One region of the Dorea sp. MB18-49 genome, then DNA from elsewhere that is predicted to be linked to it. Evidence: predicted binding sites of a transcription regulator. Region 1 holds the regulator's gene; each other region holds the start of a gene.
What was found. Region 1 encodes Rex, which represses fermentation and respiration genes when NADH is low (regulators of the CRP and FNR family bind a similar motif). Its sites were predicted from a motif close to ATTGTTAANTANTTAACAAT; they were not measured.
Positions count from the first base shown of each region.

Region 2: NCY30_RS01040 (acyl-CoA carboxylase subunit beta) is a predicted target of Rex. The motif match lies at 1,708-1,727, and genes of this name have one in related genera.
Region 3: NCY30_RS05175 (iron-sulfur cluster assembly scaffold protein) is a predicted target of Rex. The motif match lies at 3,817-3,836, and genes of this name have one in related genera.
Region 4: NCY30_RS06760 (proline racemase family protein) is a predicted target of Rex. The motif match lies at 6,462-6,481, and genes of this name have one in related genera.

Region 1 is NZ_JAMOYX010000056.1:438-8,320, reverse strand. Features, by position in the region: gene alr (alanine racemase) at 1-438, opposite strand, end outside; gene NCY30_RS13110 (NAD(P)H-hydrate dehydratase) at 441-1,943, opposite strand; gene NCY30_RS13105 (redox-sensing transcriptional repressor Rex) at 2,045-2,686, opposite strand; gene abc-f (ribosomal protection-like ABC-F family protein) at 2,852-4,786, shown strand; gene NCY30_RS13095 (NADP-dependent isocitrate dehydrogenase) at 4,899-6,098, opposite strand; gene NCY30_RS13090 (GntR family transcriptional regulator) at 6,138-6,791, opposite strand; gene NCY30_RS13085 (hypothetical protein) at 6,806-7,883, opposite strand, start outside.
Region 2 is NZ_JAMOYX010000001.1:195,583-203,465, forward strand. Features, by position in the region: gene NCY30_RS01030 (peptide MFS transporter) at 1-443, opposite strand, end outside; gene NCY30_RS01035 (hypothetical protein) at 839-1,450, shown strand; gene NCY30_RS01040 (acyl-CoA carboxylase subunit beta) at 1,857-3,296, shown strand; gene NCY30_RS01045 (OadG family transporter subunit) at 3,311-4,096, shown strand; gene NCY30_RS01050 (biotin/lipoyl-containing protein) at 4,118-4,492, shown strand; gene NCY30_RS01055 (sodium ion-translocating decarboxylase subunit beta) at 4,537-5,691, shown strand; gene NCY30_RS01060 (oxaloacetate decarboxylase subunit alpha) at 5,718-7,133, shown strand; gene NCY30_RS01065 (MurR/RpiR family transcriptional regulator) at 7,859-7,883, shown strand, end outside.
Region 3 is NZ_JAMOYX010000011.1:12,788-20,670, reverse strand. Features, by position in the region: gene NCY30_RS05200 (YicC/YloC family endoribonuclease) at 1-647, shown strand, start outside; gene gmk (guanylate kinase) at 684-1,304, shown strand; gene rpoZ (DNA-directed RNA polymerase subunit omega) at 1,309-1,557, shown strand; gene rimO (30S ribosomal protein S12 methylthiotransferase RimO) at 1,740-3,062, shown strand; gene pgsA (CDP-diacylglycerol--glycerol-3-phosphate 3-phosphatidyltransferase) at 3,062-3,604, shown strand; gene NCY30_RS05175 (iron-sulfur cluster assembly scaffold protein) at 3,879-4,571, shown strand; gene NCY30_RS05170 (GGGtGRT protein) at 4,612-5,622, shown strand; gene NCY30_RS05165 (2-hydroxyacyl-CoA dehydratase) at 5,945-7,883, opposite strand, start outside.
Region 4 is NZ_JAMOYX010000016.1:25,912-33,794, reverse strand. Features, by position in the region: gene selB (selenocysteine-specific translation elongation factor) at 1-496, shown strand, start outside; gene NCY30_RS06790 (selenium metabolism-associated LysR family transcriptional regulator) at 496-1,404, shown strand; gene NCY30_RS06785 (aminotransferase class V-fold PLP-dependent enzyme) at 1,645-2,784, shown strand; gene yedE (YedE family putative selenium transporter) at 2,878-3,975, shown strand; gene NCY30_RS06775 (sulfurtransferase TusA family protein) at 4,026-4,229, shown strand; gene NCY30_RS06770 (DUF3343 domain-containing protein) at 4,232-4,468, shown strand; gene NCY30_RS06765 (TetR/AcrR family transcriptional regulator) at 4,602-5,189, opposite strand; gene NCY30_RS06760 (proline racemase family protein) at 5,296-6,330, opposite strand; tRNA gene NCY30_RS06755 (tRNA-Sec) at 6,625-6,722, shown strand; gene prdC (proline reductase-associated electron transfer protein PrdC) at 6,867-7,883, shown strand, end outside.

The DNA.
Region 1 (7,883 bases):
ATTCTCCTCTGTAATCTGGAATCCCAGTCTTGCCATTCCAGTGTCAAGCTTAATATGTACATAGACTTTACAGCCCATGGCTTCTGCAAGCTCTGACACTTCTTTTGCCATCTCATAACTATAGACAGTCATACGTACTTCATTGCGGATCATCGTATCCCACTGATCCGGGAAAATGCATCCAAGAACCAATACCGGTTTCTTCAAACATGCATCTTTTAATAAAATAGCTTCATCCAGCGTAGCTACTGCATAACCCCAGATATAATCCTTGGGTTCCAGAAGCTTTGCAATCTGAACGGCACCATGTCCATAACCATCCATCTTGATGACTGCCATCATCTGTGTATCTTTCTGAATATTTTTCTTCATCATCTCTATATTATATTCAACCGCATCTAAATCGACTCTGGCTAAAACTCTTGTATAATGTTTCACTGCTATTCATCCTCCAGTTTCATTAATGCTTTACTGATATATTCTATCAGATCTCTTGCCATTACACTATATACGCCTTTTTCAAATTTTGCAAGGTCACCGGCCAAACCATGTACATATGTACCTAATCTGGCTGCTTTTTTCGTATCTTTTTCCTGCACCATAAAGCCTGCGATCACACCGGCCAGCACATCTCCCGAACCGGCTTTTGCCATCGCACTGTTCCCGGTAAGATTCAGGCAGATTTCATTTGCCTTATCTGCGATCAGTGTTCTGGAATCTTTTAATACACAGGTTACCTGATATCCGTCAGCGAATTTCTTCAGGATCTGTATCCGGTCTTCTCTAAGATCTTCCACAGGGATGCCTGTAAGTCTAGACATCTCTTTCATATGCGGCGTAAATATGAACTTCCGGTCTGCCAGCCGATCAAGAAGATCTTTGTTATCTGACAGAAGATTTAACCCGTCTGCATCAATCAGGCATGGAACATCCACGTACTCTATAACCGTCCGCAATAACTTCTCCGATGTTGTACTTCTTCCAATGCCGGAACCAATACACACACCGTCTGCCCACTTAAGAAGCTTTAGTACTTCTTCTTTATTAAATTCATCATAAGCCGTTATGATTGCTTCCGGCAGAAGTGTCTGCAATATCTCGCGGTTGTCCTTTGGTGTATAGATTCTGACAAGCCCGGCTCCTGTCATATAAGCCGCATGGGCATTCAGATATGCTGCACCTGCCATACCCTTACTTCCAGCGATCACAAGAAGCCTTCCATAACTTCCCTTATTAGAATCTTCCGGTCTTTCCGGAAGCATTCTACGATATTCTTCTCTTCCAAAAGAATGAATCACATCTGCATCCTGTAATAACGGCTCATGCGAAATGCCAATCTCTGCTACTGTTACTCTTCCTGCATATGCTCTGCCCTGCGCCAGTTCAAGGCCGATCTTTTTCACCTCGAATGTCACTGTATCATCTGCGTGGAATGCACAACCAAGCACACATCCCGTAGAGGCTGAAAGTCCTGATGGGATATCTACTGCAAATTTTGTACCCTGCATCTGATTCATACGTTCAATCACCTGACGATATGTACCTTCAATCTTACGGCTCAGTCCGACTCCGAACACGGCATCTATCACTATGCTGTAGCTGTTATCCTGCGGGATATCTTCTGTGATCTTACCACCACATTCTTTAAGACGTCTTATCTGTTCCCGTGTCTCCGGTGTACAATGCTCTGGATTGCCGACCAGATAAGTATCCACAGAACACCCCATATTCTTCAAGATCCTGGCGATGGCAAATCCATCTCCGCCATTATTCCCTGATCCACATACCACACAGACAGAAGAAAGATCCAGATTCTCACTTTGCATCGTCTGTACACAGGCATTTGCTGCACGCTCCATTAATTCCAGTGATGCAATGCCCAGTTCCTGAATCGCGTACTGATCGGCAGCCTTCATCTGTGCAGCATTAACCAGAAGTTTCATATATTTATTCATCTCCCATCAGATATATCTCTGCAACAAAAGAACGTGTAAAAATATGTCCGTATTCCAGACTACTCCTACACGCTTTCTTGTATTATAGTTTATTTATGGTCCTCTTTGTAACGACTGATATTGTATGACAACTGCATCAGACTTTCTGACAGATGCACATTCTCAACAACAACATTATCCGGAAGGTTCAAATCTGTATGTGCAAAGTTCCAGATCGCACGTACTCCGTTCTCAACCAGCATATTCGCAACTTCAATTGCTTTCTCTTTCGGAATCGTCAGAACTGCAATATCAATCTCATTATTCTGAACAAACGTTTTCAGATCATCCATCATACGGATCGGAACTCCACGGATGGATACTCCCTGAAGTCTTGGATTCACATCAAAGATTCCTTTCAGAATGAATCCACGGTTCTCGAAGGCTGCATAATTAGCCAGTGCCTGCCCAAGATTACCTGCACCAATGATAATAATATTGTGGTCTTCTTCCAATCCTAATATCTTTCCAATCTCTGTGTATAAATACTTAACGTTATAACCGTATCCCTGCTGTCCGAATCCTCCGAAATTATTAAGATCCTGACGGATCTGGGATGCTGTTACTTTCATCCGCTTACTCAGATCGTTCGAAGAAATCCGCTCTACACCATTTTCCAACAGTTCGCCCAAATATCTGTAATACCTCGGCAATCTTCTTATGACCGCACGAGAAATCTCTCTTTCTTCCAATGTTTTCACCCTTCCAATCATAGTCTGAAATAATTATATAAAATTGAAAGATTATTGTCAAACTATTGTTGAATTTTATGCAATTTCCGTTATAATAAAGTAGCATGTGTAAATGCATTTTGAGAATACCAACGTATCAATTATCCATAACTCAGGAGGAAATATATGATATTAGCATGTCACGGGATCCAGAAATCTTTCGGTGAACACCTCATCGTCAGAGATGGATCCTTCCATATAGAAGATCACGAAAAAGCAGCTCTTGTCGGACCGAACGGTGCCGGTAAGTCCACTCTGCTCAAAATGATTGTAGGCGAATTAGCCCCGGATGACGGCAACGTCATCCTGACAAAAGGTAAGACACTTGGCTATCTTGCCCAGCATCAAGAGATGCAAAGCGGTAATACGATCTATGAAGAAGTCCGCACCGCAAAGGCCGATATAATCGCTATGGAGCGCCGTATCCGCGAGATCGAGATGGAACTTAAGCATCTCTCCGGTGACGCCCTGAACGACCGTCTGGAAACTTACAACCGCCTTACGGCCACTTTCGAACGTGAGAACGGCTATTCTTGCAAAAGTGAGATCACCGGTGTGTTAAAGGGACTTGGATTTACGGAAAATGATTTCACCAAACCCGTCGACACTCTCTCCGGAGGACAGAAAACCCGTGTATCTCTCGGCAAGCTTCTGTTAACGAAACCAGACATTTTGCTTCTTGATGAGCCAACCAACCATCTAGATCTGAATTCAATTGCATGGCTTGAAACCTATCTTCTAAACTATCAGGGAGCTGTGCTGATCGTGTCTCATGACCGTTATTTTTTGAACAAAGTTGTCACGAAAGTTCTTGAAATCGAGCTTGGAGAACTTCGTACTTATATGGGAAATTACAGCGACTATGCAGCAAAGAAGCAGCAGCTTCGCGACATACGCCTGAAGGAATATCTTAACCAGCAGCAGGAAATCAAGCATCAGGAAGCGGTTATCGAAAAGCTTCGTTCTTTCAACCGCGAAAAATCCATCAAACGTGCCGAAAGCCGCGAAAAGATGTTGGAAAAAATGCAGACCATCGAAAAACCGATAGAAGTTAATACAGATATACATCTGAAACTGGAACCATCCTGTGTAAGTGGCAATGATGTTCTGACTATTGAACATTTAAGCAAATCTTTCCCCGGACAGGAACTTTTTACAGACGTTAATCTCGAGATCAAACGTGGTGAACATGTCGCAGTAATCGGTGATAACGGAACAGGAAAGACTACGCTTCTTAAGATCTTAAACCGAGTGGTATCTGCTGATTCCGGTACTTATACACTTGGCTCCAATGTTAAGATTGGCTACTACGATCAGGAACATCATGTCCTTCATATGGAGAAAACAATTTTTGACGAGATTTCCGATGATTATCCGACTCTTACGAATACGGAAATCCGGAATGTGCTTGCAGCATTTCTTTTTACCGGTGATGATGTCTTCAAACAGATCAGTTCTTTGAGCGGTGGGGAACGCGGACGTGTATCTCTCGCAAAACTGATGCTCTCTGAAGCGAATTTCCTGATCCTCGACGAGCCGACCAACCACTTGGACATCGCATCCAAAGAAATCCTTGAGAATGCTTTGAATGATTATACCGGCACTGTACTTTATGTCTCTCATGACCGTTATTTCATCAATCAGACTGCATCACGGATTCTGGATCTTGTCAATCATACATTTGTAAATTATATCGGAAATTATGACTATTATCTGGAGAAAAAAGAAGAACTCACTACTGCATATGCCGGAGTAGCTTCTACATCTTCATCCGTTTCAGATAACAGTACAGACAAGAATGTATCCGAGTCAAAACTCAGCTGGCAGGAGCAAAAGGAAGCCCAGGCAAGACTTCGCAAACGTCAGAATGAGCTAAAAAAGACTGAAGAACGTATCAGCGAACTGGAAGGCCGTGACGGTGAGATCGATGCCCTGATGGTTCAGGAAGAGATTTTCACCAACTCTGTAAAATGCCAGGAACTCGCAAAAGAAAAAGCCGCAATAGCGGAAGAATTAGAAGAATTATACATGAAATGGGAGGAATTAGCGGAAGACGCTTAAACGCCTGATTTGCAACTTTTTAGCCCGCTCCAGAAAGCTTCTGGGGCGGGCTTTTATATTGCCATGCATTCGTAAGGAGCTGCCGGTGGCAGGTCCTGTAGATATATATTATCTATTTTAATTTTTCAGCAATTGCCTTAATAAATCCTTCGCTGTTCAATACGGTTGGATTTTCCAGTGTCGTGATCAATGCCAGATCTTTCGTCATCTTACCTTCTTCAATGGTATCAATGGTTGCTTTTTCAAGCTTATCTGCGAATGCTGCCAATTCGGCATTTCCATCCATCTCACCACGTTTTCTAAGAGCACCTGTCCATGCAAAAATTGTAGCTACAGAGTTTGTAGAAGTCTCTTCCTCTTTCAGATGCTTGTAATAATGACGTTGTACAGTTCCATGAGCTGCCTCATATTCATAATTTCCATCCGGTGATACCAGAACAGATGTCATCATTGCAAGAGAACCAAATGCGGAAGAAACCATATCACTCATTACATCTCCGTCATAGTTCTTACATGCCCAGATATATCCGCCTTCTGATTTCATAACTCTTGCAACCGCATCATCGATCAAAGTATAGAAATATGTAATTCCGGCTTCTTTGAACTTCTCGGCATAATCTTTGTCAAAGATTTCCTGGAAAATATCTTTGAATGTATGGTCATACTTCTTAGAGATCGTATCTTTTGTTGCGAACCACAGATCCTGCTTTGTATCCAATGCATAATTAAAGCAGCTTCTCGCAAAGCTTTCAATAGATCCGCATAAGTTATGCATTCCCTGTGCAACACCCGGTCCTGCATAGTTGTGTACCAGTTCTCTGGTCTCTGTGCCGTCTTCTGCCGTGTATACCAGTTCTACTTTTCCAGGTCCAGGAATCTTCATCTCTGTATTTTTATATACATCTCCATATGCATGTCTTGCAATAGTGATTGGTTTTTTCCAGTTTTTTACACATGGCTCAATGCCTTTTACAACAATCGGTGCACGAAATACAGTTCCGTCAAGTATTGCACGGATCGTTCCGTTCGGACTCTTCCACATTTCTTTCAGATCATACTCTTTCATACGTGCCGCATTCGGTGTGATTGTTGCACATTTTACTGCAACTTTATATTTCTTGGTTGCATTAGCAGCATCGATTGTTACCTGATCATCTGTCTCATTTCTATGTTCCAGACCCAGATCATAATATTCTGTGTTCAGTTCAATATATGGCTCCAGAAGATCTTCTTTGATCATCTTCCAGAGAATTCTTGTCATCTCGTCTCCGTCCATCTCTACAATCGGTGTTGTCATTTTAATTTTTGCCATGGTATTTGTCTCCTTTCTATCTGTTCGCGGCATCTTTTATTATTCTTCCAGATGCAGATTTTCCATCACGTGTAATATATGTTCATTTGCAAGCTGTTCTGCTTTTGCCGCATCTTTTGCCTTGATTGCTTCCAGGATTTCTCTGTGTTCTTCTATTGATTTCTCGGCACGCTCCGGTGCTTCAATAGACATCGTCCTGGCAAGCTGTACATACTTGTGAAAATCTGTTAATACATGTTCCAGGATCCTGCTGTTGGATGCCTCATACAATATCTTATGAAACTTACCATCCATTTCTGACATCTGTTCAATCTGTCCGGATCCCTTCTTATGCAAATGAAATTCTGACAGAAGAATCACTTCTTCCAGTTCTTCAATCTGCGCATCCGTAATATATTTCGTTGCCCAGTTGGCACACAGCCCTTCCAGTTGCGAACGTATCTTATAGATATCTTTCACATCTTTTCTGGTAATGGCTGTCACATACGCACCTTTATTCGGAATGATCGTAACCAGTCCTTCTAACTCCAATTGTCTTAAGGCTTCTCTTACCGGTGTTCTGCTTACCCCCAGTTCTTCACCGATTGTTACTTCCCTTAATTCTTCATGATTTTTATATACCCCATTCAGAATATCTTCCCGCAGATGCCGGAACACTCTTCCTCGTAAGGATCTGTCCTGATATTCTTCCATTAAAAACACCTCTGCTATATCAATTCCACACCAAGTCTCTTGCAGTTTTCGTCGATAACTCTGATCAACTCATCGTCTGTAAGAACGGTTACTCGTCCTTCTTCATACTGCTTATCTACCCATTCTTTTACAGAACTTACAAGTTCTGAGTTCTTATCTACTTTCTTGTCCTCCGGCAGCTTAAAATATGTATTGATCCAGTGTGCAATACCTGCAAGTCCGGATGTGTTAGATATTGCAACAAGCGGAGGACGGTTCAGGAATTTTCCGGTATCAAATACGTTGTAGATCTCTTCATTCTTCAATAAACCATCTGCATGGATTCCAGCCCTTGTTACATTAAAGTTCTTACCAACAAAAGGTGTTCTTGAAGGAATATGATATCCGATCTCTTTCTCATAATAATCTGCAAGCTCTGTGATAACTGTTGTATCCATCCCATCCAGTGTGCCACGAAGCTGTGCATATTCGAACACCATCGCTTCCAGTGGTGTATTACCGGTACGCTCTCCGATTCCAAAAAGTGAACAGTTCACACCGCACGCACCATAAAGCCATGCTGTCGATGAATTGCTGACTGCCTTATAGAAATCATTATGTCCGTGAAATTCGATCAGTTCGCTTGGAACACCGGCATGTACTCTGAGTCCATAGATGATTCCCGGAATAGATCTTGGTATTACAGCTCCCGGATAGTTGACCCCGTATCCCATGGTATCACAGACACGGATCTTGACCGGAATCTTATACTCATCCATCAGTTTCATAAGTTCCAGACAGAATGGAATGACGAATCCATAGATGTCGGAACGTGTGATATCTTCCAGATGACATCTCGGGCTGATTCCTGTCTCAAGACATTCTCTTACGATAGACAGATAATGTTCCATTGCCTCACGTCTTGTCATCTTTAGTTTATAGAATATATGATAGTCCGAACAGCTTACCAGAATACCAGTCTCTTTCATTCCGATCTCTTTCACCAGTTCGAAATCTTTCTTGCTCGCACGGATCCAGCTTGTTATCTCCGGGAATTTATAATCCTTTTCCATGCATTTGTAGACTGCGTCTCTGTCCTTTTTACTATAGAGG
Region 2 (7,883 bases), on a different contig from region 1:
ACAGTGTCGAGTTCGTCCTGATCAGCTAATGGGAAGAGACGTCCGTTGATACCAGATACGTTTCCTTTGAAGAAACCAGTTCCGATAGAAACGAGAATGATCATTGCCCATAACATTGCGATGCCGTTAGCCTCTGTTGCTCTCCATGCACACAGATAACCAAGACCCATAAGGATCTCACCAACAGGAACAAGAATACGAGGACTAATCCAACGGTCAGCGATATATCCACCGATGATAGGTGTGATATAAGTAAATGCTACCAGGTTAGAACTCATTGCAGCACCAACGGATTTGTCAAGTCCAAGACCACCGTTTGCTGCAGTGGCTGCGATGAAAATCGTAAGCCCCCATTTAGCTGCATAGTATGCAAGTCTTTCAAAAGAATAAGTCAGACAGCACACATAGAAACCAAATGGTAATTTTTTCTTAGTGTTCTCCATGAGATTCACCCTCCAATATGAAATTTTTCTTTGGTTTTAACAATACGAGGAAAAACCTCTCATGTTTAAAACTCTCAACGTAGTTAATCTTATCACAAACCAGACTAAAGTACAACTGATTGTTTAAGAAAAAGTTAAGGTTTTTTATATTTTGTTAGGAATATATATGTTGATATGTAATAAAACGACCATATTATATAGACGGAAAATGTAAGCAAAAATCACTAAATGATAATAGGAATCAAAAATAAACAGAAGCGGTTATAGAGAAACCCTATAGAGAGAACACATAGAAGAGTTTATAGATAATTTACAAATAATTATAAAGTATTTTCTTGAATAATCAACTATATAAGGATATAATAAGACACAGATTTTGTAAAGGGGAAAATGATATGGCGAATTATTACCGTGTGGCATATAAAGAGTCACAGAATACGTTGAAGCAGATCTGCGAACTTTTCCGAGTGGACAGCAGTGATATTACGATTAAGTTCGTGATGACAGTGATGGGACCGCTTGTGTTCTATTTTATGTGGGAATATGGAAACCCGGGAGGCGGTACGCCGGGAGGAATGACTTTTTTTGTCATTAAGTATATTGTAGTCTGGGCACTGGCATTTGTTGCGGCAGTGATACTGAACAGAACAATCTGGAGAAAGGTGTTATCGACAACGGCGGTCGGGGATGCAGAAGATCAGTTTGACAGACGATGCAGATTAAACGGTGGACCGGTGAGTTCCGAAATCCACTTTTTTGATGATCACTTTGACAGTGTAACTGCGAAAAAGACAAGATCATTTTCGTACCAAGATGTTACCAAGATCCTGGAGACGAAAGAGGCATTCGGTGTAGTTGTGAAGGCAGATCCCGAGACGGTCGGATCGGCGAGAGCGATGATCGGATTTCCAAAGACTGCACTGGAAGGAAACAATACGGACGAACTGGCGGAGTTCCTTCTGACGAGATGCAAGAATATGAAACGGAAGAAAGTAAAGAAGTTTTAAAGCTGATTTTTGAACATAGAACAGAAATAAAACAGACAAAAAGGTCATGTGTGTACATAGATGTACGGATATACACATGGCCTTTTTCAATCGCCAGGCGTTCGGAAGAAGCTGCCAGTGGCAGGTTCTGCAGATACTGAAATACAGTATATTATTTCAGAAAAATGCATATTTAAAAGTTAACCATAGATGCCAAAAAGGTTGACTTTTGACACGGAAATGTAAGATTTTAATGCCATTTTAATAGGAAGAAACGACTCGTCAAGTATTTAACAAAAAACAATATAAAGGTATTGCGCTAAAGTGTCAAAAACAGTATAATATAATTGGAAAAAATTTGGTTTTACTTTTGATACAAGAATCAGGAAAAACCCAATTTAAAATAATGAAAATGGAGGGCTAGACTATGGGCAACATGGCAGCAGACAATGCAGCAGGTAAGAGAATCAACAGTTTACTTGATGCAGGCAGTTTTGTTGAGATCGGTGGAGCTGTAACAGCAAGAACAACTGATTTTAACATGCAGGAAAAAGAAACTCCAGCAGACGGTGTTATCACCGGATATGGAGTGATCGATGGAAATCTGGTATACGTATACAGCCAGGACGCTACTGTTTTAAATGGTGCGATCGGTGAGATGCATGCAAAGAAGATTTCTAATATCTACGATATGGCAATGAAGATGGGAGCACCGGTCATCGGATTGGTTGACTGCGCCGGATTCAGACTGCAGGAAGCTACAGATGCTTTAGAGGCATTTGGAAAACTTTATCAGAAACAGTCAATGGCTTCCGGAGTGATTCCTCAGATCACAGCAATCTTCGGAACATGTGGCGGTGGACTTTCTATCGTACCTGCTCTGACAGATTTCACATTCATGGAGACAAAGAATGGTAAATTATTTACCAATACTCCAAATGCAATTCCGGGAAATGACATTTCTAAATGTGATACATCTTCCGCAAAATTCCAGAGTGAGACAACCGGTCTTGTAGACGGAATCGGATCTGAAGAAGAGATTCTTGCAGATATCCGTTCTCTCGTATGCATGTTACCAAGCAACAACGAAGAGGATTCTTCTTATGAAGAATGTAACGATGATCTGAACCGTGTATGTGCAGACCTTGCTAATGCAAAAGAAGACACAGCGATCGCTCTTACAATGATTTCTGATGACAACATCTTCTGCGAAGTGAAGAAAGCATATGCAAAAGATATGGTGGCAGGATTCATCAAACTGAATGGTATGACTGTTGGTGCAGTTGCAAACCGTTCAAAAGTATATAACGAAGAAGCTGAAGTAGAGGCTGAATTTGACGGCTCTCTTTCTGCTGACGGAGCTGAAAAGGCTGCAGAATTCGTACAGTTCTGTGATGCATTCAACATCCCTGTACTGACACTTACAAATGTAAGCGGATTTACAGCAAGCGAATACGATGAGAAACGTATTGCAAAATCAGCAGCAAAACTTACTTATGCATTTGCAGATGCAACAGTACCGAAGGTAAATGTTGTGATCGGTAAAGCATTCGGAAGTGCTTATGTGACAATGAACAGCAAAGCAGTCGGAGCAGATATGGTATATGCATGGCCGGAAGCAGAGATCGGAATGATGGACGCAAACCAGGCAGCCAAGATCATGTATGCAGACGCTGATGCAGCAACAATCAGAGAAAAAGCAGCAGAATATAAGAATCTGCAGTCAAGCCCATTATCAGCAGCGAAAAGAGGATATGTGGATACAATCATCGAAGCAGCAGATACAAGAAAATATGTGATCGGCGCATTCGAGATGTTATTCACAAAAAGAGAGGATCGTCCGGTAAAGAAACACGGTACGGTTTAGAGAGGTGAGGCAAAGTGAAGAAAAAATTAAGCGTATTACTTTGTGTGCTTGTCGCAATGCTCTGCTTTACCGCTTGCGGAAGTAAGAAAGAAAATCTTCAGTATGATAAATCAACCATCACACAGGCAACGGATTTTCTGATCGAGTATTGCAACAGTGCAGATGCAGATACTATCGAACAGTGGAACAAGATGACAGATTTCCAGATCGAGTCTCAATTGAATCAGGCAGGAGTTCCATTTACGCAGGATAGTTTCCTTGCAGCTCTGGATGCATGGCAGCAGGGAACAAAAGAGTGTGGAGAATATGTAAGTCATGGTGATTACAAATTCGAGCCATCCTCTGATGAACTGAAAGTAACGACCAGTGCAAAATTCAAAGACCGTGATGCAGACATTACATTTGTTTTTGATGAGAACCTTTATCTGGACAGTACAACGATCGATGCACATTACAGCATCGGCGAGATCATGGAAAAAGCAGGACTTAATACAATCCTTGGTATGGGAACTGTATTCGTAATCCTGATCTTTATCTCTATTCTGATCTCTCTGTTCAAATATATCCCTGCTCTTGAAGCAAAATTCAAGAACAAAGGAAAAGCAGAAAGCACACAGGAAGCGGCACCGGCTCCGGCAGCAGTTGCAGCACCTGTAGTAGAAGAAGCATCTAACGATGATGAACTGGCAGCAGTTATTTCCGCAGCGATCGCAGCTTATGAAGCAGAAGCTGGTGGAAGCACAGACGGCTTCGTAGTAAGAAGCATCAAGCGTCGTCCATCAAATAAGTGGCACGCATAATTAATTAGGAGGATGAATTCAATGAAAAATTATACAATCACAGTGAATGGCAATGTATATGATGTAACAGTAGAAGAAAACGGAGCAGGTGCAGCACCAGTTGCAAGACCTGCAGCAGCACCGAAGGCAGCTCCTGCGGCAGCACCAGCAGCACCAAAGGCAGCACCTGCAGGCGGAGCCGGATCCATCGAAGTAAAAGCCGGAGCAGCAGGAAAGGTATTCAAGATCGAAGCAAATGTAGGTCAGGCTGTAAAGAAGGGTGATGCAGTTGTCATCATCGAGGCTATGAAGATGGAAATCCCAGTTGTAGCACCGGAAGACGGAACCGTTGCAAGCATTGATGTAGCAGTAGGCGATGCAATTGATTCAGGCGCTGTTCTTGCTACATTGAACTAACATCATTTATATGGTGTTTATCTAACACGACTGGAGGTTAAAAAATGGAATATATAACGACAACATTAGGAAACCTCGTGCATCAGACGGCGTTTTTCAGTCTTACATGGGGCAATGTAGTCATGATCGCGGTTGCATGTGTTTTCCTTTATCTTGCAATCAGACACGGATTCGAGCCTCTGCTTCTTGTTCCAATCGCATTCGGTATGTTACTGGTTAACATTTATCCGGACATCATGCTTCATGCAGAAGATGCGGCAAATGGAACAGGCGGACTGCTTTACTACTTCTATAAACTGGATGAGTGGTCAATCCTCCCTTCCCTGATCTTCATGGGTGTAGGAGCGATGACAGACTTCGGACCACTGATCGCTAACCCTAAGAGCTTCCTTCTTGGTGCCTCTGCTCAGTTCGGTATCTTTGCAGCATACCTTGGAGCGATGGCTATGGGATTCTCTGACAAAGCGGCGGCAGCAATCTCGATCATTGGTGGAGCTGACGGACCTACCTCTATCTTCCTTGCAGGTAAGTTACAGCAGACAGCATTACTTGGACCAATCGCAGTAGCGGCATATTCTTATATGTCACTGGTGCCGATCATCCAGCCACCGATCATGAAGCTTCTGACAACAGAAAAAGAACGTAAGATTAAGATGGAACAGTTAAGACCTGTTTCTAAGCTTGAGAAGATCTTATTCCCGGTCATCGTTACGATCGTTGTGTGCGTGATCCTTCCTACAACAGCACCACTGGTTGGTATGTTAATGCTTGGTAACCTGTTCCGTGAGTCGGGAGTTGTAAGACAGTTAACAGAGACAGCTTCCAATGCAATGATGTACATCGTAGTTATCCTGCTTGGAACATCCGTAGGAGCAACAACGAGTGCCGAGGCATTCCTTAATATGGATACGATCAAGATCGTAATTCTTGGTTTGATCGCATTCGCATTCGGTACAGCAGCAGGTGTACTGTTCGGTAAACTGATGTGTGTTGCAACACATGGTAAGGTTAATCCACTGATTGGTTCTGCCGGTGTATCTGCAGTTCCAATGGCAGCCAGAGTATCACAGAAGGTCGGAGCTGAAGCAGACCCGACAAACTTCCTTCTGATGCATGCTATGGGACCAAACGTTGCGGGTGTTATTGGTACAGCCGTAGCTGCCGGAACATTCATGGCAATCTTTGGCGTAGGAATTTAAGCGATATATAATTAGGAGGAAAGAAAATGGCAGATATAGTAAAAAAACCTGTAGAGATTACAGAAACGATCCTGCGTGATGCGCATCAGTCTCTGATCGCAACCCGTATGACAACAGAGCAGATGCTCCCGATCGTTGATAAAATGGACAAGGTTGGGTATCATTCCGTAGAGTGCTGGGGTGGAGCTACATTCGATGCATCTCTTCGTTTCTTAAAAGAAGATCCATGGGAAAGACTTCGTAAATTCCGTGATGGATTCAAGAATACAAAACTTCAGATGTTGTTCCGTGGACAGAACATCTTAGGATATCGTCCATATGCAGATGATGTGGTAGAATATTTCGTACAGAAATCTGCTGCCAACGGAATCGACATCATCCGTATCTTTGACTGCTTAAATGATCTTCGTAACCTGAAGACAGCAGTTAAGGCTGCAAACAAAGAAAAAGTAGAAGCTCAGATCGCATTATCTTACACTTTAGGTGATGCTTATACACTGGATTACTGGGTAGACATTGCCAAGAAGATTGAAGAGATGGGTGCAAACTCTATCTGTATCAAAGATATGGCTGGTCTTCTGACACCGTATAAGGCAACAGAGCTGATCGGAGCAATGAAAGAAGCTGTAGATCTTCCAATCCAGCTTCATACACACTACACATCAGGTGTTGCTTCTATGACTTACATGAAAGCAGTAGAGGCCGGTGTAGATGTCATTGATACCGCAATCTCACCATTCGCACTTGGAACATCTCAGCCTGCAACAGAAGTTATGGTTGAGACATTCAAGGGAACACCTTATGATACAGGATTAGACCAGAAACTTCTGGCAGAGATCGCTGACTACTTCCGCCCGATCCGTGACGAAGCTCTTGACAGCGGACTCTTGAATCCAAAGAACCTTGGTGTTAACATCAAGACTCTTCTGTATCAGGTACCAGGCGGAATGCTTTCTAACCTGACATCTCAGTTAAAAGAGCAGGGTGCTGAAGACAAGTTCTACGATGTACTTGAGGAAGTGCCAAGAGTACGTAAAGACCTTGGAGAACCACCACTTGTAACACCTTCATCACAGATCGTTGGTACACAGGCTGTATTTAACGTACTGATGGGAGAACGTTACAAAGTTGCTACAAAAGAGACAAAAGACCTCTTAAGTGGAAAATACGGACAGACAGTAAAACCTATGAATCCGGACGTGATCAAGAAAGTACTTGGCGATGATCCTGAGATCATCACATGCCGTCCGGCAGATCTGATTCCGGATGAGTTAGACACACTCCGCAAAGAATGTGAACAGTGGATCCAACAGGATGAAGATGTACTGTCTTACGCACTGTTCCCACAGGTTGCTGTAGACTTCTTCAAGTATAGAGAAGCACAGCAGACAAAGGTGGATGCGACAGTAGCGGATACGGAAAACGGTAGTTATCCTGTATAGGTTTTCGAGAGGACGTCAAGTGTAGAAGTTCCTGATTCAATGCGACTTCGGGTGCTTGCAAGGCGTAAGCGAAAAAAAGACGATAAGATAAGAACCGAATACATTCGGACGGAAAATCCTGATGATTTTCCGCCTCAGGTATTCTTTTGGGATGTGCTTGTAGCACATCCCAAATCTTATTTTATCGTCTTTTTTTCACCAACTCCTTGCAAAGCACCCTGCGAATGCATGAAACCAGGCACTTCTACACTTGGCTGTTCGCGAAAATATACGGAGGATAGCGGGGAGTATGGCTTCTCAGAAAGTAGTGGAAAAAGCGAGCTGAAAAACGTTTTCCGGCGGAGCCCCAATAGCTTGGTGGTAACAGTAAATTCACTTTCGGTTGTCGGAGTGTATGGCTGAGGGAGATGTGGAGGTTTGGGTGGATGGGCATCCGTTGGCGGGAATAGAAGATGTTAAAAGAAAGTTTGGGTAAAATCAGGATTTGCTCTGTGCTACAGGCACAGAGCGAAAGAATACCTGAGGTGAGAAATCATCAGATTTCTCGCCGAATGTATTCGGTGCCTGATTTTACCCAAGCTTTCTTTGTTACATCTTCTTCCCGTCCATAAGCGCCCATCCACCCAAACCTCCACATCTCCCGTCCCCACACACCCGACATCCGATTGACTATTCCCCCACAAAGCTATATAATAAAACCATTGTTTGAAAAAGAGGTACATCGCATGAGCGCAAAGAATGAACTGCTGA
Region 3 (7,883 bases), on a different contig from region 1:
AATACAATGAGACACTGGCAGCAGAATATCTGGAAAAGTTTAAAATGATGGAAGAAAAATTCTCACTGGAGAATGACATCCGTGTATCCACATTGTCCCGTTATCCGGAAGTCCTCACAATGGAAGAGAAGATGGATGATGAAGAAGAACTGTGGAAAGGACTTAAGAAAGCACTGGATGGTGCGATCGCACAGTTCGTACAGACTAGAACCGTAGAGGGAGAGAATCTGAAGAAGGATCTGATCGCGAAGCTGGACGGTATGCTTGAACTGGTCGGACAGATTGAAGAACGTGCACCGAAGATCATTGCGGAGTACAGAGAAAAGCTAGAAGGAAAAGTAAAAGAACTTCTGGAGGACACACAGATCGATGAGGGACGGATCGCATCAGAGATCGTGATCTTTGCGGACAAGATCTGTACCGATGAAGAAGTGGTACGTCTGAGAAGTCATGTGGAACATATGAAGGCAACCCTTCAGTCTGATGACAGTGGAATCGGACGTAAGCTTGATTTCATTGCACAGGAGATGAACCGTGAAGCGAATACGATTCTTTCGAAGGCGAATGATCTGGAGACTTCCAATATCGGAATCGAACTTAAGACAGAGATTGAGAAAGTCAGAGAGCAGATACAGAATATTGAATAAATCAGATTGTTAAGAAGATTAAAAGAGGGTATCGAAATGAGAGAAAAAGGGATTCTGATCGTTGTATCAGGTTTTTCAGGTTCCGGTAAGGGAACCATTATGAAAGAGCTGTTAAAACAGTATGATAATTATGCATTATCTATTTCCGCCACCACCAGAAATCCGCGTCCGGGAGAAGAAGACGGACGGGAATATTTCTTCAAAACTGTAGAAGATTTTGAAAAAATGATTGCGAAAGAAGAACTGATAGAGTATGCTAGGTACGTGGATAATTACTATGGAACGCCGCGTGCATATGTAGAGGAGCAGTTAGAGGCAGGAAAAGATGTGATTCTTGAGATAGAAATTCAGGGAGCGTTGAAAGTAAAAGAAAAATTCCCGGATACACTGCTTTTGTTTGTAACACCGCCGAGCGCAGAGGAACTTAAGAGCCGTCTGGTGGGCCGTGGAACAGAGACAATGGACGTGATCGAATTCCGCATGAACCGTGCGAAAGAAGAAGCACTGGAGATGGATCAATATGATTATCTGATCATAAATGATGACTTGCAGGAATGCGTAGAAGAGATGCATCAGATCATCCAGGGTGAGCACAGAAGAAGTTTCCGTAACGCTGAATTTATAGAGCATATGAAAGAAGAATTGAAAGGAGAATAAGTGTATGTTACATCCATCTTACACAGACTTAATGAAAGTAGTAAATAAAGACGTTGAAGAGGGCGAAACAAAGGTAGTTAACAGCCGTTATTCCATCGTTATGGCTACAGCAAAGAGAGCAAGAGAGATTATTGACGGATCTATGCCGCTCGTTGATGTAAAGGTTGGCGAAAAGCCGCTTTCTATTGCAATTGATGAGATGAATCAGGGAAAGATGACGATTATTGCACAGGATGAAGAGGAAGAAGAATAAAATCTGACACCTTAAGGATCCGTTGCAGACGGATTCTTTCAGACACATTGCTGACTGAGATACAAAAGGCAGATGCCGCAAGGTGTCTGCCTTTCTTGAACTGGATATAGCAAGATAGCAAAGATGTGTGTCGAATAGAATGCATACTGCAAAAATCAGAAATAAATAAAAAGGAGAACCGAATGAATATATTTTTCGTATCACTTGGCTGTGATAAGAACCTGGTAGATTCAGAGGTCATGCTTGGACTTCTGGATGCGAAAGGATACCAGATTGTTGATGATGAGACACTGGCAGATGTTATGGTGATTAATACCTGTTGTTTTATTCATGACGCAAAAGAAGAAAGTATCCAGACGATTCTGGATATGGCAAGATATAAAGAAGAAGGAAGATTAAAGGCATTGGTTGTAACCGGATGTCTGGCACAGAGATATAAGCAGGAGATTATTGATGAGATCCCGGAAGTTGATGTAGTGCTTGGAACGACTTCGTATGATAAGATTGTAGAAGCAGTAGAAGAAGCACTGGAAGGTAAATCAGAAGTAGAACTTGCCGATATCAATGCGCTGCCGCTTCCGGAGACAAAGAGACTTGTGACGACCGGAGGTCACTATGCATATCTGAAGATTGCAGAAGGCTGTGACAAACACTGTACATACTGTATTATCCCGAAAGTCCGTGGAAATTACCGCAGTGTACCGATGGAGCGTCTGATCAAAGAAGCACAGGAACTGGCTGACCAGGGCGTAAAAGAACTGATCCTGGTTGCACAGGAGACAACGGTATATGGACAGGATATTTACGGTGAAAAATCCCTGCATAAGCTTCTGAAAGAGTTATGTCAGATCAAAGGAATCCGCTGGATCCGCCTTCTGTACTGTTATCCGGAAGAGATTGATGACAATCTGATACAGGTAATGAAAGAAGAACCGAAGATCTGCCATTATCTGGATCTCCCAATCCAGCATGCAAGCGATGCGATCTTAAAGAGAATGGGAAGAAGAACTTCCAAGCAGCAGCTGATCGATACGATCACAAAACTGAGAAAAGAGATTCCGGATATCGCACTTCGTACAACGTTGATCACCGGTTTCCCAGGGGAGACACAGGAGCAGCATGAAGAAGTAATGGAATTCGTAGATGAGATGGAATTTGAAAGACTGGGCGTATTTACTTATTCGCCGGAAGAAGATACTCCGGCGGCGACCATGCCGGATCAGATCGACGAAGAAGTAAAAGAAGACCGTCAGGCAGATATTATGGAGCTGCAGCAGGAGATTGTATTCGATCAGGCAGAAGATATGATCGGAAAAGAAGTACTGGTTATGATCGAAGGAAAAGTTGCCGATGAGAATGCATATGTCGGAAGAACTTACCGCGATGCACCGAATGTAGACGGACTGATTTTTGTAAATACCGATGAAGAACTGATGACTGGTGATTTCGCAAAAGTGAAAGTTACCGGAGCAGCAGAATATGATTTGATAGGAGAGTTGATATAATGAATTTACCAAATAAGTTAACTGTTTTAAGAGTAATCATGGTTCCGTTTTTTGTATTTTTCATGCTGACAGGCGTGGGCGGAGCTGCAAACAAATGGATCGCATTGATTATTTTCTGCGTGGCAAGTCTTACAGATATGCTGGACGGAAAGATCGCCAGAGCCAGAAATCTTGTAACCAATTTCGGAAAGTTTATGGATCCGCTGGCAGATAAACTGCTTGTATGTTCGGCTATGATCTGCATGATCCCGCTTGGAAAACTGCAGGCATGGTTTGTAATCGTAATTATTGCAAGAGAATTTATCATCAGCGGATTCCGTCTGGTAGCAGCAGACAACGATATTGTGATCGCTGCAAGCTACTGGGGAAAATTCAAAACGGTATCCCAGATGTTCATGCTGATCCTTCTGATCGCAGATCTTGGCGGTGCATTTAACATGATCGCACAGGTACTGATCTGGGTATCTCTGGTACTTACAATCGTATCTTTGATCGATTATATTGCAAAGAATGTACAGGTACTGACACAGGGCGGTATGTAGACTCAGAAGAAATTTGTAAAAAAGGCAGATAAGGATTCTTTTGAAAGAAAACAGGTCGAAAGAGATATGAGAAGGTTCTTCTTCGGGAATGGTATTTCCCAGAGAAGAACCTTTTGCAAATTGTGCCAAAAAAAGAGAAAATTCCATATAAAAATGTAGAGAAAAATCAATTGACGAATGTCGAAATATATGAGAAAATAAATACAAGTATGGATGTTAAAGAGATAACAAACCTTACGATAAGCAAACTTACATAGTTGAAAGGAGTTTTAAAATGATTTATTCACAGGAAGTAGAAATGATGTGTCCGGTAGCTCAGGGTGCAAACCACGGACCAGCTCCGATTCCGGAAGAAGCAAAATGGGTTCAGGCTAAGGAAATTAAAGATATCTCTGGTTTTACACATGGTGTAGGCTGGTGTGCTCCTCAGCAGGGTGCCTGTAAATTAACACTGAATGTTAAAGACGGTATCATCCAGGAGGCTCTTGTTGAGACTATCGGATGTTCAGGAATGACACATTCAGCAGCTATGGCTTCTGAGATTCTTCCAGGAAAAACTATTTTAGAGGCATTAAACACAGACCTTGTTTGTGACGCTATCAATACAGCAATGCGTGAGTTATTCCTGCAGATCGTATACGGAAGAACTCAGAGTGCATTCTCTGAAGACGGACTTGCTATCGGAGCCGGACTGGAAGACCTCGGAAAAGGACTTCGTTCACAGGTTGGTACAATGTACGGAACATTAGCTAAAGGTCCTCGTTACCTTGAAATGGCAGAAGGATATGTAACAGGTATCGCTCTTGATGAGAACGATGAGATCATCGGATATCAGTTCGTAAGCCTTGGAAAATTTACAGACTTCGTAAAAGCTGGAGACACTCCAAACGAAGCTTGGGAGAAAGCAAAAGGACAGTACGGACGTGTTGCAGATGCAGTTAAGATCATCGACCCACGTAAGGAGTAATCTCAATATTTTAAGGTAATTTAATCAGGAGGATAAATTAATGGCTTTATTTGAATCATATGAAAGAAGAATTGATAAAATCAATGAAGTATTGGCTGGTTATGGTATTTCTTCTATCGAAGAAGCACAGCAGATCACAAAGGATGCCGGACTTGATGTATACAATCAGATCAAAGGTATTCAGCCAATCTGTTTTGAAAATGCATGCTGGGCATACATCGTAGGTGCAGCAATCGCAATCAAAAAAGGATGTAAGACAGCAGCAGAAGCTGCAGCAGCAATCGGAGAAGGACTTCAGGCTTTCTGTATTCCTGGATCAGTTGCTGATCAGAGAAAAGTAGGTCTTGGACATGGTAACTTAGGAAAGATGCTTCTGGAAGAAGATACAGAGTGTTTCGCATTTCTGGCTGGTCATGAATCATTCGCAGCTGCTGAGGGTGCTATCGGTATCGCAGAGAAGGCTAACAAAGTTCGTAAGAAACCTCTTCGTGTTATCCTGAACGGTCTTGGAAAAGATGCTGCAAAGATCATCTCAAGAATTAACGGATTCACATATGTTCAGACAGAATATGATTACTACACAGGAGAACTGAAAGAAGTACAGAGAATCTCTTACTCTGACGGACTCCGTTCTAAAGTTAACTGCTACGGTGCTAACGACGTACGTGAAGGTGTTGCAATCATGCACAAAGAAGGCGTAGACGTATCTATCACAGGTAACTCTACAAACCCGACACGTTTCCAGCATCCAGTTGCAGGTACATATAAGAAAGAATGTATCGAGCAGGGCAAGAAGTACTTCTCAGTAGCATCAGGCGGTGGTACAGGACGTACACTTCACCCAGATAACATGGCTGCAGGTCCAGCTTCTTACGGTATGACAGATACTCTTGGACGTATGCACTCAGATGCACAGTTCGCAGGATCTTCATCAGTACCAGCTCACGTAGAAATGATGGGACTGATCGGAGCAGGAAACAACCCGATGGTTGGTATGACTGTTGCAGTTGCTGTATCCGTAGAGGAAGCAGCTCAGGCTGGTAAATTCTAAGGAATGGCTTGAAATCAAACTTTGTGGTATGCTTGAAAGTAGTATGAAAAATAGAACTATTTGACTATTGTTTGATAGCATACATTTGACAACTGTTAGATGAAAAAAGAGGATAAATATCAAATCTCATTTAGTTGAGTGACAGATATTCATCCTCTTTTTTGCTACATTTTTTCGGTTTTTTCGTAACCTTCCGCCATTTAATTCTTCAGGCATTCGATACCCACGGAATAAAAGTTAGGAATCCTTTCCAGTGAATGTAGAGGATTCCTAACTTTTATTCCGGTCCGGGTAACCGTCGTCTGATGTATTAAATCTCCAATTATTTATTCAAATTCTTATTCGCCGTAGAAAGCATCAACTTCAGTCGATTCAATTGGTTAACTTCACTTGCACCCGGATCGAAATCGATCGCTACGATATTAGATTCCGGATAGCGTCTGCGAAGTTCTTTGATAACTCCCTTACCTACGACATGGTTCGGCAGGCAGGCGAATGGCTGTGTACACACGATATTTGGTGCACCACTGTGGATCAGCTCTAACATTTCTCCTGTAAGGAACCATCCTTCACCAGTCTGGTTACCAAGAGATACGATGTCCGAAGCCATCTTTCCAAGATCCTGGATCTTAGCAGGTGGTGTGAAGTGCTTGCTGGCCGCAAATGCTTCGGTTGCCGGAGCACGGAACCATTCCAGAGCTTTGATACCAAGATTAGCTGTTGTAGATTTTTTCTTTTCGAATCCAAGCTTTTCCACCTTGAAGTTCTGGTTGTAGAAGCAGTAGAGCAGGAAGTCCAGAAGATCCGGAACAACTGCCTCGGCTCCTTCGCTTTCCAGAAGATCTACCAGGTAGTTGTTGGCTGCCGGAAGGAATTTGACAAGGATTTCTCCAACGACACCAACACGAGGTTTCTTTATATCAAGTAATTCGATGTTATTGTCAAAGTCTTCAATGATTTCACGGCAGAGACGTTTGAATTTACGTCTGCTCGGATAGCCGTTTGATACAAAGTCCTGGCATACCTTTACCCATTTTCTGTGCATTGCATTGACAGAGCCTGGAACAGCCTCATATGGACGCAGACGGTATACACACTTCATGAAGATGTCACCAAATACTGCACCATAGATACCTCGTAAGATCAGGTTCGGAGTCAGTTTGAATCCTGGATTATCCTCCAGACCACTTAAGTTGATGGAGATGACCGGAATGTATCCGTAACCGGCCTTCTTAAGGGCACGGCGGATGAATCCGATGTAGTTGGAAGCACGGCATCCACCACCGGTCTGACTGATGATCACGGCAATCTTGTGTGTGTCATATTTACCGGAAAGGATAGCTTCCATGATCTGGCCGACTACCATCAGTGACGGATAGCAGGCATCGTTATTTACATATTTCAGTCCTACGTCAACGGCCTGTTTGTTGTCGTTCGGCAGAACCTGAAGGTTATATCCGGATGAATTAAATGCAGGCTCCAGAAGCTCGAAATGGATCGGAGACATCTGCGGGCAGAGAATCGTGTAATTCTTACGCATCTCTTTGGTAAATGCAACCTTTTTGATTGCGGAGGATTTGATCTCACGTTTATCCCCACGCTTTTCTCGGACTCGGATCGCAGCAAGCAGTGATCTTACACGGATTCTTGCGGCACCTAAGTTGTTAACCTCGTCGATCTTAAGAGAGGTGTAGATTTTGTCAGAATCGTTCAGGATGGATGCAACCTGATCGGTTGTAACAGCATCCAGACCACATCCGAAAGAGTTTAACTGGATCAGATCCAGATTATCTACAGTCTTTACATAGTTTGCAGCAGCATACAGACGGGAATGATACATCCACTGATCCATAACATTTAATGGATGCTCTGCAGGATTTAAGTGGGAGATCGAATCTTCCGTCAGAACTGCAATATTATAAGAGTTGATCAGTTCCGGGATACCATGGTTTACTTCCGGGTCGATGTGGTACGGACGTCCTGCGAGAACGATACCACGGTTGCCGGTTTCATTTAAGAATTTGATCGTCTCTTCACCTTTTTTCTGCATATCTTTTCTGCATGCAGCGAGTTCTTCCCATGCAGTATGAGTTGCTTTTTTGATCTCATCTGCCGGGATGTGGAACTTCTCGGATAATTCTTCAACCAGTCGGTAAGAAATCGTATCTTCACTGGCAAATGAAATGAACGGATGAAGGAAATCAACCTCTCCGTGTACGATCGCATCAATGTTGTTCTTGATATTTTCCGGGTAGGAAGTT
Region 4 (7,883 bases), on a different contig from region 1:
GACCACATATTTCAAAAAGGTAAAACCAAATGTATACGACAAGATTCTGACGCTTTTTGAAGAACAGGGAGTATTGAAACGAGTCGATGAATTCTTATGTACTCCGGAGTATGAAGTACGGAAAGACAAGATTTATGATAAAGTGTCAAAGATCATGCTGGATACATTTGAAAAAGCAGGATTTGACTTTGCAAGATATTCCGAGGTTACATGTAAGGATGTACCACAGGATATCATGGATGACATCCTGAACATCTTATTAGAAGAAAAACAGATTGTAAAAATAAATGATGAAATGTATACGCTGACCTCTTATATGGAGACTGCGAAAGAGAAGATCAAAGAGCATTTGAAAGAAGATCCGCTGATCACGATCGCACAGGTCAGAGACATGTTTGAGACAAGCAGAAAAAGTGCAAAACCGATCTTGGAATATATGGACAGTATTAAGGTAACCAAGAAAAAGGGAGCAGAGAGCGAAAGGGTGGCATACTAATGAATTTAAAACAATTAGAAGCTTTCGTTCAGGTAGCAGAGGGAGGCAGTTTTTCAAAGGCAGCAAAACAGCTGTTTCTGACACAGCCAACCATCAGTGCACACATTTCGTCACTGGAGAAAGAACTGAATGCAAGGCTTTTCGTAAGAAATACAAAAGAAGTAAAATTATCGGATGACGGGAAAGAATTGTACCGTTACGCAAGACAGATGATCGATCTTCAGAAAAAGATCGAGGAAAGATTTGAAACAGGGAAAAGTGAGAGCAAACATCTGATCACAATTGCGGCATCTACAATTCCGGCACAGTATCTGCTTCCGGAGATTCTTATGAAGTTCAATGAACGGTATCCGAAAGAACAGGTAAAGCTTCTTGAAACGGACAGCAGTCAGGTTGTGACCAAGATCATTGATCATATGGTAGATGTAGGATTTACCGGAACGGTTCTGGAGAAAAAACACTGTAAATATATTCCGTTTTATAAGGATGAACTGGTAATGATCACTCCGAATACGGAGAAATATCAGGTGTTACATCAGAATATTGAAGATATAAGCTGGATCAGTGAGGAATGTCTGATCATGCGGGAAGAAGGATCCGGCACAAGAAAAGAAGCCGGAAAACAGCTCCGTAATGCCGGAATCAATCTGGATAAGCTTAAGATCATTGCAAGTATTGAAAATCAGGAGACGATCAAGAAGTCGGTAAAACAAGGAATGGGAATTTCGATCATATCCAGACTTGCGGCGGAAGAAGAAGCAAAATCAGGAGATCTTCTGACATTTCCTATTCCAAAGGCAGATCAGGGACGTGACATTAACCTGGTGTATAATAAGAATTATCAGATATCAAAAAGTGCAGAGCGCTTTGTTAAAGTGGTAAAAGAAGTATACGGAATAGAAGAATAGATTACAGTTTATGATCTGTAGATCTAAATAATAGAATAAACCCACAACATTTATAGATAATTACTATGAATGCTGTGGGTTTATGTAATGTTTCGATTAGACGGGATGAAGAAAATAGACTATACTAAAAGCATATGAAAGAGGTATGAATTTACTTAGAAATTAAATAGTATTGAATGAACGGAATAATATTTTTATAATAAAACTTGAATCATGTGCGGTCATTAGGAGGAGACAAGTATGATATATATGGACAATGCAGCTACAACAATGCACAAACCACAGGAAGTGATCGATGCGGTAGTAAGTGCGATGAGTTCGATGGGGAATGCAGGACGCGGGGCCAGTGAAGCTGCACTCAGTGCATCCAGGATTATTTATGATACCAGGGAGGGACTGGCAAAATTATTCGGTGCAGAGAATGCAAGGCAGATTGCATTTACATCGAATTCTACGGAAAGTCTGAATATTGCTATAAAAGGAATACTGGATCCGGGAGATCATGTGATCACAACGGTTCTGGAACATAATTCGGTGTTAAGACCGTTATATGAGATGGAGAAGAAAGGCACAGAACTTTCAGTTATAGGATGTAACGAGAAAGGAATGCCGGATATAGCTGCGATGGAGGCAGCGATAAAAGAGAATACGAAGATGATTATCTGTACCAATGGATCGAATCTTACCGGCAATTATGTAGATGTGGCAGTAATTGGAAAGATGGCGCATAAGCACGGACTGATCTTTGTGGTGGATGCATCACAGACGGCCGGAGTATTTCCAATTGACGTGCAGAAGATGGATATAGATATATTATGTTTTACAGGACACAAAGGACTTCTTGGACCTCAGGGGACAGGCGGAATATATGTAAAAGAAGGAATACAGATCAGACCGTTAAAGACCGGAGGAAGTGGAATACAGACATATAGCAAAGAACATCCGGTGCAGATGCCGACGGCTTTGGAGGCAGGTACTTTGAACGGACATGGAATCGCCGGACTTCATGCGGCACTTGGATATCTGGAAAAAACAGGAATTGATAATATCCGCAAAAAAGAAGAAAATCTGATGTGGCGGTTCTATAACGGGGTAAAAGATGTTCCGGGCGTTAAGATTTATGGGGATTACAGTCAGAAAGAACGCTGTGCGATCGTGACGCTGAACATCGGTGATTATGATTCTTCAGAAGTGAGTGATGAGCTTCTTATGGAATATGATATTTCTACCAGATCGGGAGGGCATTGTGCACCGCTTATGCACGAGGCGCTTGGAACGGTAGAACAGGGGGCTGTGAGATTCAGTTTCTCACATTACAACACGGAGGAAGAAGTGGATACGGCTATAAGGGCGATCCGCGAACTGGCAGAAGAACCGTAAAATATGTGATATGTGACAAGGCGTCATAAAAAGTATGCCAGGCATATAGTTATGGGGAAATGCAAGAAAATGAGAGTATAGGAGGAAACACATATGAATTTATCAGATTCAAAGAAAAAACTGGTACTGGCCGGTGTTGTGTGTGGTATTGTAGCGGCATGCCTTGCAACACTTGGAAATCCGGCGAACATGGCATTCTGTATTGCATGTTTTATCCGTGATACGGCGGGAGCAATGGGAATGCATCAGGCAGAAGTGGTACAGTATGCAAGACCGGAGGTTATTGGTCTTGTACTTGGGGCATTTATCATTTCAATAGCAACAAAAGAATATCGCTCAACGGCGGGATCATCGCCGATGATCCGTTTTATTCTTGGTGTGATCATTATGATCGGTGCACTTGTATTCCTGGGATGCCCTCTGCGTATGGTAATCCGTATGTCGGCAGGTGATCTGAATGCATGGGTAGCTTTCGTTGGCTTCATCCTTGGAGTGGCAACGGGAGTATTTGCATTAAAGAAGGGATTCAGTCTTGGAAGAGCACATGTAACTAACAAAGTTAACGGAGCGGTTCTTCCGGCAATCGTGGTTGCGATTTTGATCCTTGCTACATGTACAACACTTCTGAAAGCGAGCCAGGCAGGACCTGGAAGCATGCATGCACCGATTATTGCATCTTTGATCGGAGGTCTTGTATTTGGAGCATTTGCACAGAAATCAAGAATGTGCTTTGCGGGAAGTATCCGGGATATTATCCTGATGAAAAACTTTGATCTTATCAGTGTCATTGCGGGACTTTTTGTAGTGATGCTTGTATTTAATCTTGCAACAGGACGTTTCGTGCTTGGATTTGATACACCTGGAATTATTGCGCATTCTGAACATCTGTGGAATATTCTTGGAATGTACACAGTTGGATTCGCAGCTGTACTTGCAGGAGGATGCCCATTAAGACAGCTGATCCTTGCGGGGCAGGGATCTTCTGATTCGGCGGTAACCGTAGTCGGAATGTTTGTGGGAGCTGCAATGTGTCATAACTTCGGACTTGCGGCAAGTGGAACTGCACTTAATCCTGAGACGAAAGAAGTAGTGGCAGGTGCAGTACCATTGAATGGTAAGATTGCATGTATTATCTGTATTGTGATTTGCTTTATTATCGCATTTACGAATAAGAGAGAAGAAACAAAATAAGATTGAAATATGCTTAAATACATAGTATTCTAGGAAAGAAGGAATTAAATATGAAAGAAGTAGATGCAAGAGGTCTTTCTTGTCCGGAACCATTAATGCTGACAGCAGAAGCGTTAAAAGGAGAAACAGGACCTGTGAAAATTCTTGTCACAGAGCCTCATCAGAAGATGAATGTTGAAAAATTTGCCAAAAGTAAGGGGAAAAAGTCAACAGCTGTGGAGAAAGACGGTTACTACGAAGTGGTGATTGAGTAAAGATGAGAAAAAAAGTAATGAAACTTGTTGTAACTTTCCATACGACGTCTGATGCGATGGCGATGGAGAAGGTATGCAAGGAAAGAAATGTACCAGGCAGACTGATTCCTGTACCGAGAGCGATTTCGGCAGGATGCGGACTTTCCTGGTGTGCGGATCTGACAGACCGAGAACAGATCCTTGATGTGATGAAAGAGGTAGGGATTGAACAGGAAGATGTTCATGAATGCCTTGTATAAGAGGTCATAACAAGGGTATGGAAAATCTGGACTGAAAGAGAACAGGCGTTGACTGCAGAGAAATCTCTGCGGTCAACGCCTGTTAATTTTTGTATATAAGGGAAACTGACAGCTTCTTTCGAATACATGGCGATTAAAGTCCATCCACAAATGTCTGTAATACATGTGGAAGTAACTTGTCTGTACGTTCGGTCAGTGAGAATTTGCCTTTGAAAAGGGCCCAGTCATAGAGAAGAGCACGCTCATACATGGCATATATTTCCATTAGTTCGGAAGCGGTGCTGGTGTTTTTGAATTCTCCGCTTTTTAAACCTTCCTCCATAATCTCTGTCAGCCATTTGAAATAAATACGTTTTTTGTCAGACAAAGATTTCTTATCTTTGGTAACCAGCTGCGAAGAGTAGAGGTAGGCCAGCAGATGTATATCGACGCTGGTTTCTATCATATAAAATAATTCATGGTTTAAAAATAAAAGTTTATCATAACAAGAAAGATTCGGATCAATCACCGCAGCAAGGTCTTCGTATTTCTGGTCAAAAAGATAAGAAAGTGAATTTAAAAGTGCTTCTTTTCCCTTGAAATAATGATAAAAAGTACCTTTTGAAGTTTTTGAAGCGTTGATGATGTCTTCTACGGTAGTCTGTTCGTAGCCATTTTTGTAAAAGAGGTTCCAGGCTGCTTTAACAATTCGGCTTTTTGTAGATCTGCGTTTACGTGGCATTCGGATCATTCCCTTCTTTGCTGTATAAAAAAATAGAAGCGGATCACACGAATCCGCTTCTATTATCATATATGATAATGCAATCTAATTCAACCCCGAATATGCATTAGCCTACAAGGAAACCATATTTTAATGGATCTGTAGAGTCAATTAAGTAAGTAGCAACACCTGTAAGATATGCACTTCCTGTGATCATTGGGATTACTGCATCGTAATCACCGATCTTAGTTTCTTCTTTGATCACACCTTTGAAGCGTGTTCCCATGAAACTTTCATAAATAAATTCTTCGCCGATTCCGAGTTCGCCCCATCCGTGAAGAGTAGCGAGTTTGGCACTTGTACCTGTTCCGCAAGGTGAACGGTCAGCCTGAGCATCTCCGAATACAACAACGTTTCTCATTGTAGCCTGATCCGGATTCGGTGTTGGTCCGTAGAATTCAACCAGGTCAACTTCTGTGATGTCCAGAGTTGGATGCTGGATCTTAACTTCTGCGTTGACTTTATCACGAATCTTCATTCCGAGTTCTGTATAAGCAGGAACTGTCTTAGCGTTGATTTCGCCAATGTCAAGCTTTGTAGTATCAACCAGTGCGAAGAAACTTCCACCGAAAGAAATAGTATAAGGAATGTCTACTCCGTCGATATTAACTGTTAAGTTGTCTTTGTAAATGAATGCAGGTACGTTTGTAAGAGTTACATCTGTTACCTTTCCGTCTTTTACATGAGCTTTTGTTCTGATGATTCCTGCAGGAGCATCCAGAACAACTTCGTTCTCACCTTCGTGGCATTCAACAAGACCTGCTTCAAGGGCTACTGTAACAGCTCCGATCGTACAGTGTCCGCACATGTTCAGGTATCCGCCTGTATCCATGAAGATTACCCCAAGATCTGCTTCTTCGTGGATCGGCTCGCAAAGGAAAGCACCGAACATATCGTGATGTCCTCTCGGCTCCAGCATTAATGCTGTACGAACGTGGTCGTATTTTTCTTCCATCCATTTTTTCTTTTCGATCATTGTGCTGCCTTCTGGCTCAGGGAATCCTCCGATGACCATACGGCAGAACTCACCGGCTGTATGAGCATCTACAACCTGAAGTGCTTCTTCAAACCGGTTGAAGTTAACTTTTGCTTCTAACTTCATAATCCTTACCTCCTTATAATATCCTATAGAATTCATCTATAAGTTTTTATAAAAACACATTGAAAATCTCTATATTTTCGTAGTGCCTTTTTCTATGAGTGAAAAATAAAAATAATAAAATTAACAGATATTGCGATATAAAATTAACAAATAGACTGCATTCTAGTATTTCGTTCAACCTGTTGATTTCATTATGTACGAAATACCTTGAAAAGTCAATGCTTTTTTGGTATTATAAAAATAAATAAAAGTGTTGAAAATTAAGGGCAAATATGATATGGTATATAAGCACATGGGGGTAGTTGGGTAACTGGTGTGCCTCCTAGTCTTCAAAACTAGTGTAGGGCGTTAAGAGCGTCCTGGGTGGGTTCGATTCCCACATGCCTCCGCCAAAAAAACAGACAGTTTTTGTTAAAAAAATGGCGAAAAATAATTCATAGAAAATTTCTATATTAATCAAATTAGAATAAGTAAACGAGCTTGCATAGTTTCGTTTTGACTTAGATAAAATAAAAATTAAAAAGGAGAAGTGTGTCATGGGAAATGTACAGATGTTATTACGTCAGCATGTTGGCGCTCCTTGTGCACCATGTGTAGAAGTTGGTGCTGAGGTGAAAAAGGGTACTCTCATTGCTACACCAACAGGCCTGGGAGCTAACATCTTTTCAAGCGTGTATGGAAAAGTAACAGAGATTACAGAAGACCGCATCATCATCGAGCCGGCCGCTGAACAGCCGGATGAATTCATTCCAGTTACCGAATCAGTAGAAGGTATCACAGATGAATCATCAAAACTTGATCTGGTGAAAGCAGCCGGAATCGTAGGAATGGGAGGAGCCGGATTCCCGACAGGAGTAAAACTTAATATTAATTTAGAAGAAACTCCGATGGGTGAGCTTGATCCTGAGATTAACCCAGAGCTTCCGAAAGACTTCAAACTGGATTGTGGATACATTCTTGTAAATGCAGCTGAATGCGAACCGGGACTGGAACACAACACAAGACAGATCGAAGAGCAGAGTGATAAATTAATCCGTGGTATTAAATATAGTATGGAAATCACTCACGCAAAGAAAGCAATTATTGCTATTAAGAAGAAACATCATAAAGCAATCAAGGTATTACAGAAAGCTCTTGAGAATGAGCCTGATATCAAGATGCACCTGATGGCTGATATCTACCCGATGGGTGAGGAACGTGCAGTAGTAAGAGAGTGTCTTGGGGTATTACTCACAACTACACAGCTTCCATCAGCAGCTAGATCTGTTGTTATCAATGTAGAAACTGTCTGTAAGATTGCTGAAGCGGTTGATGAAAAGAAACCTTGTATCAGCAAGAACATGACAGTCCGTGGTAAATTAAACGGTGGAAATGAAGCACACGTATTCTTCGACGTACCAGTTGGTGTAAGCGTTGGAGAGATGATCGAAAAAGCCGGCGGAATCGACGGAAAATATGGCGAGATCATCATGGGTGGAGCTTTCACAGGAAAGTCTACTACATTAGATGCACCAACAACCAAAACGACAGGAGCAATCCTTGTAACAGTCGAG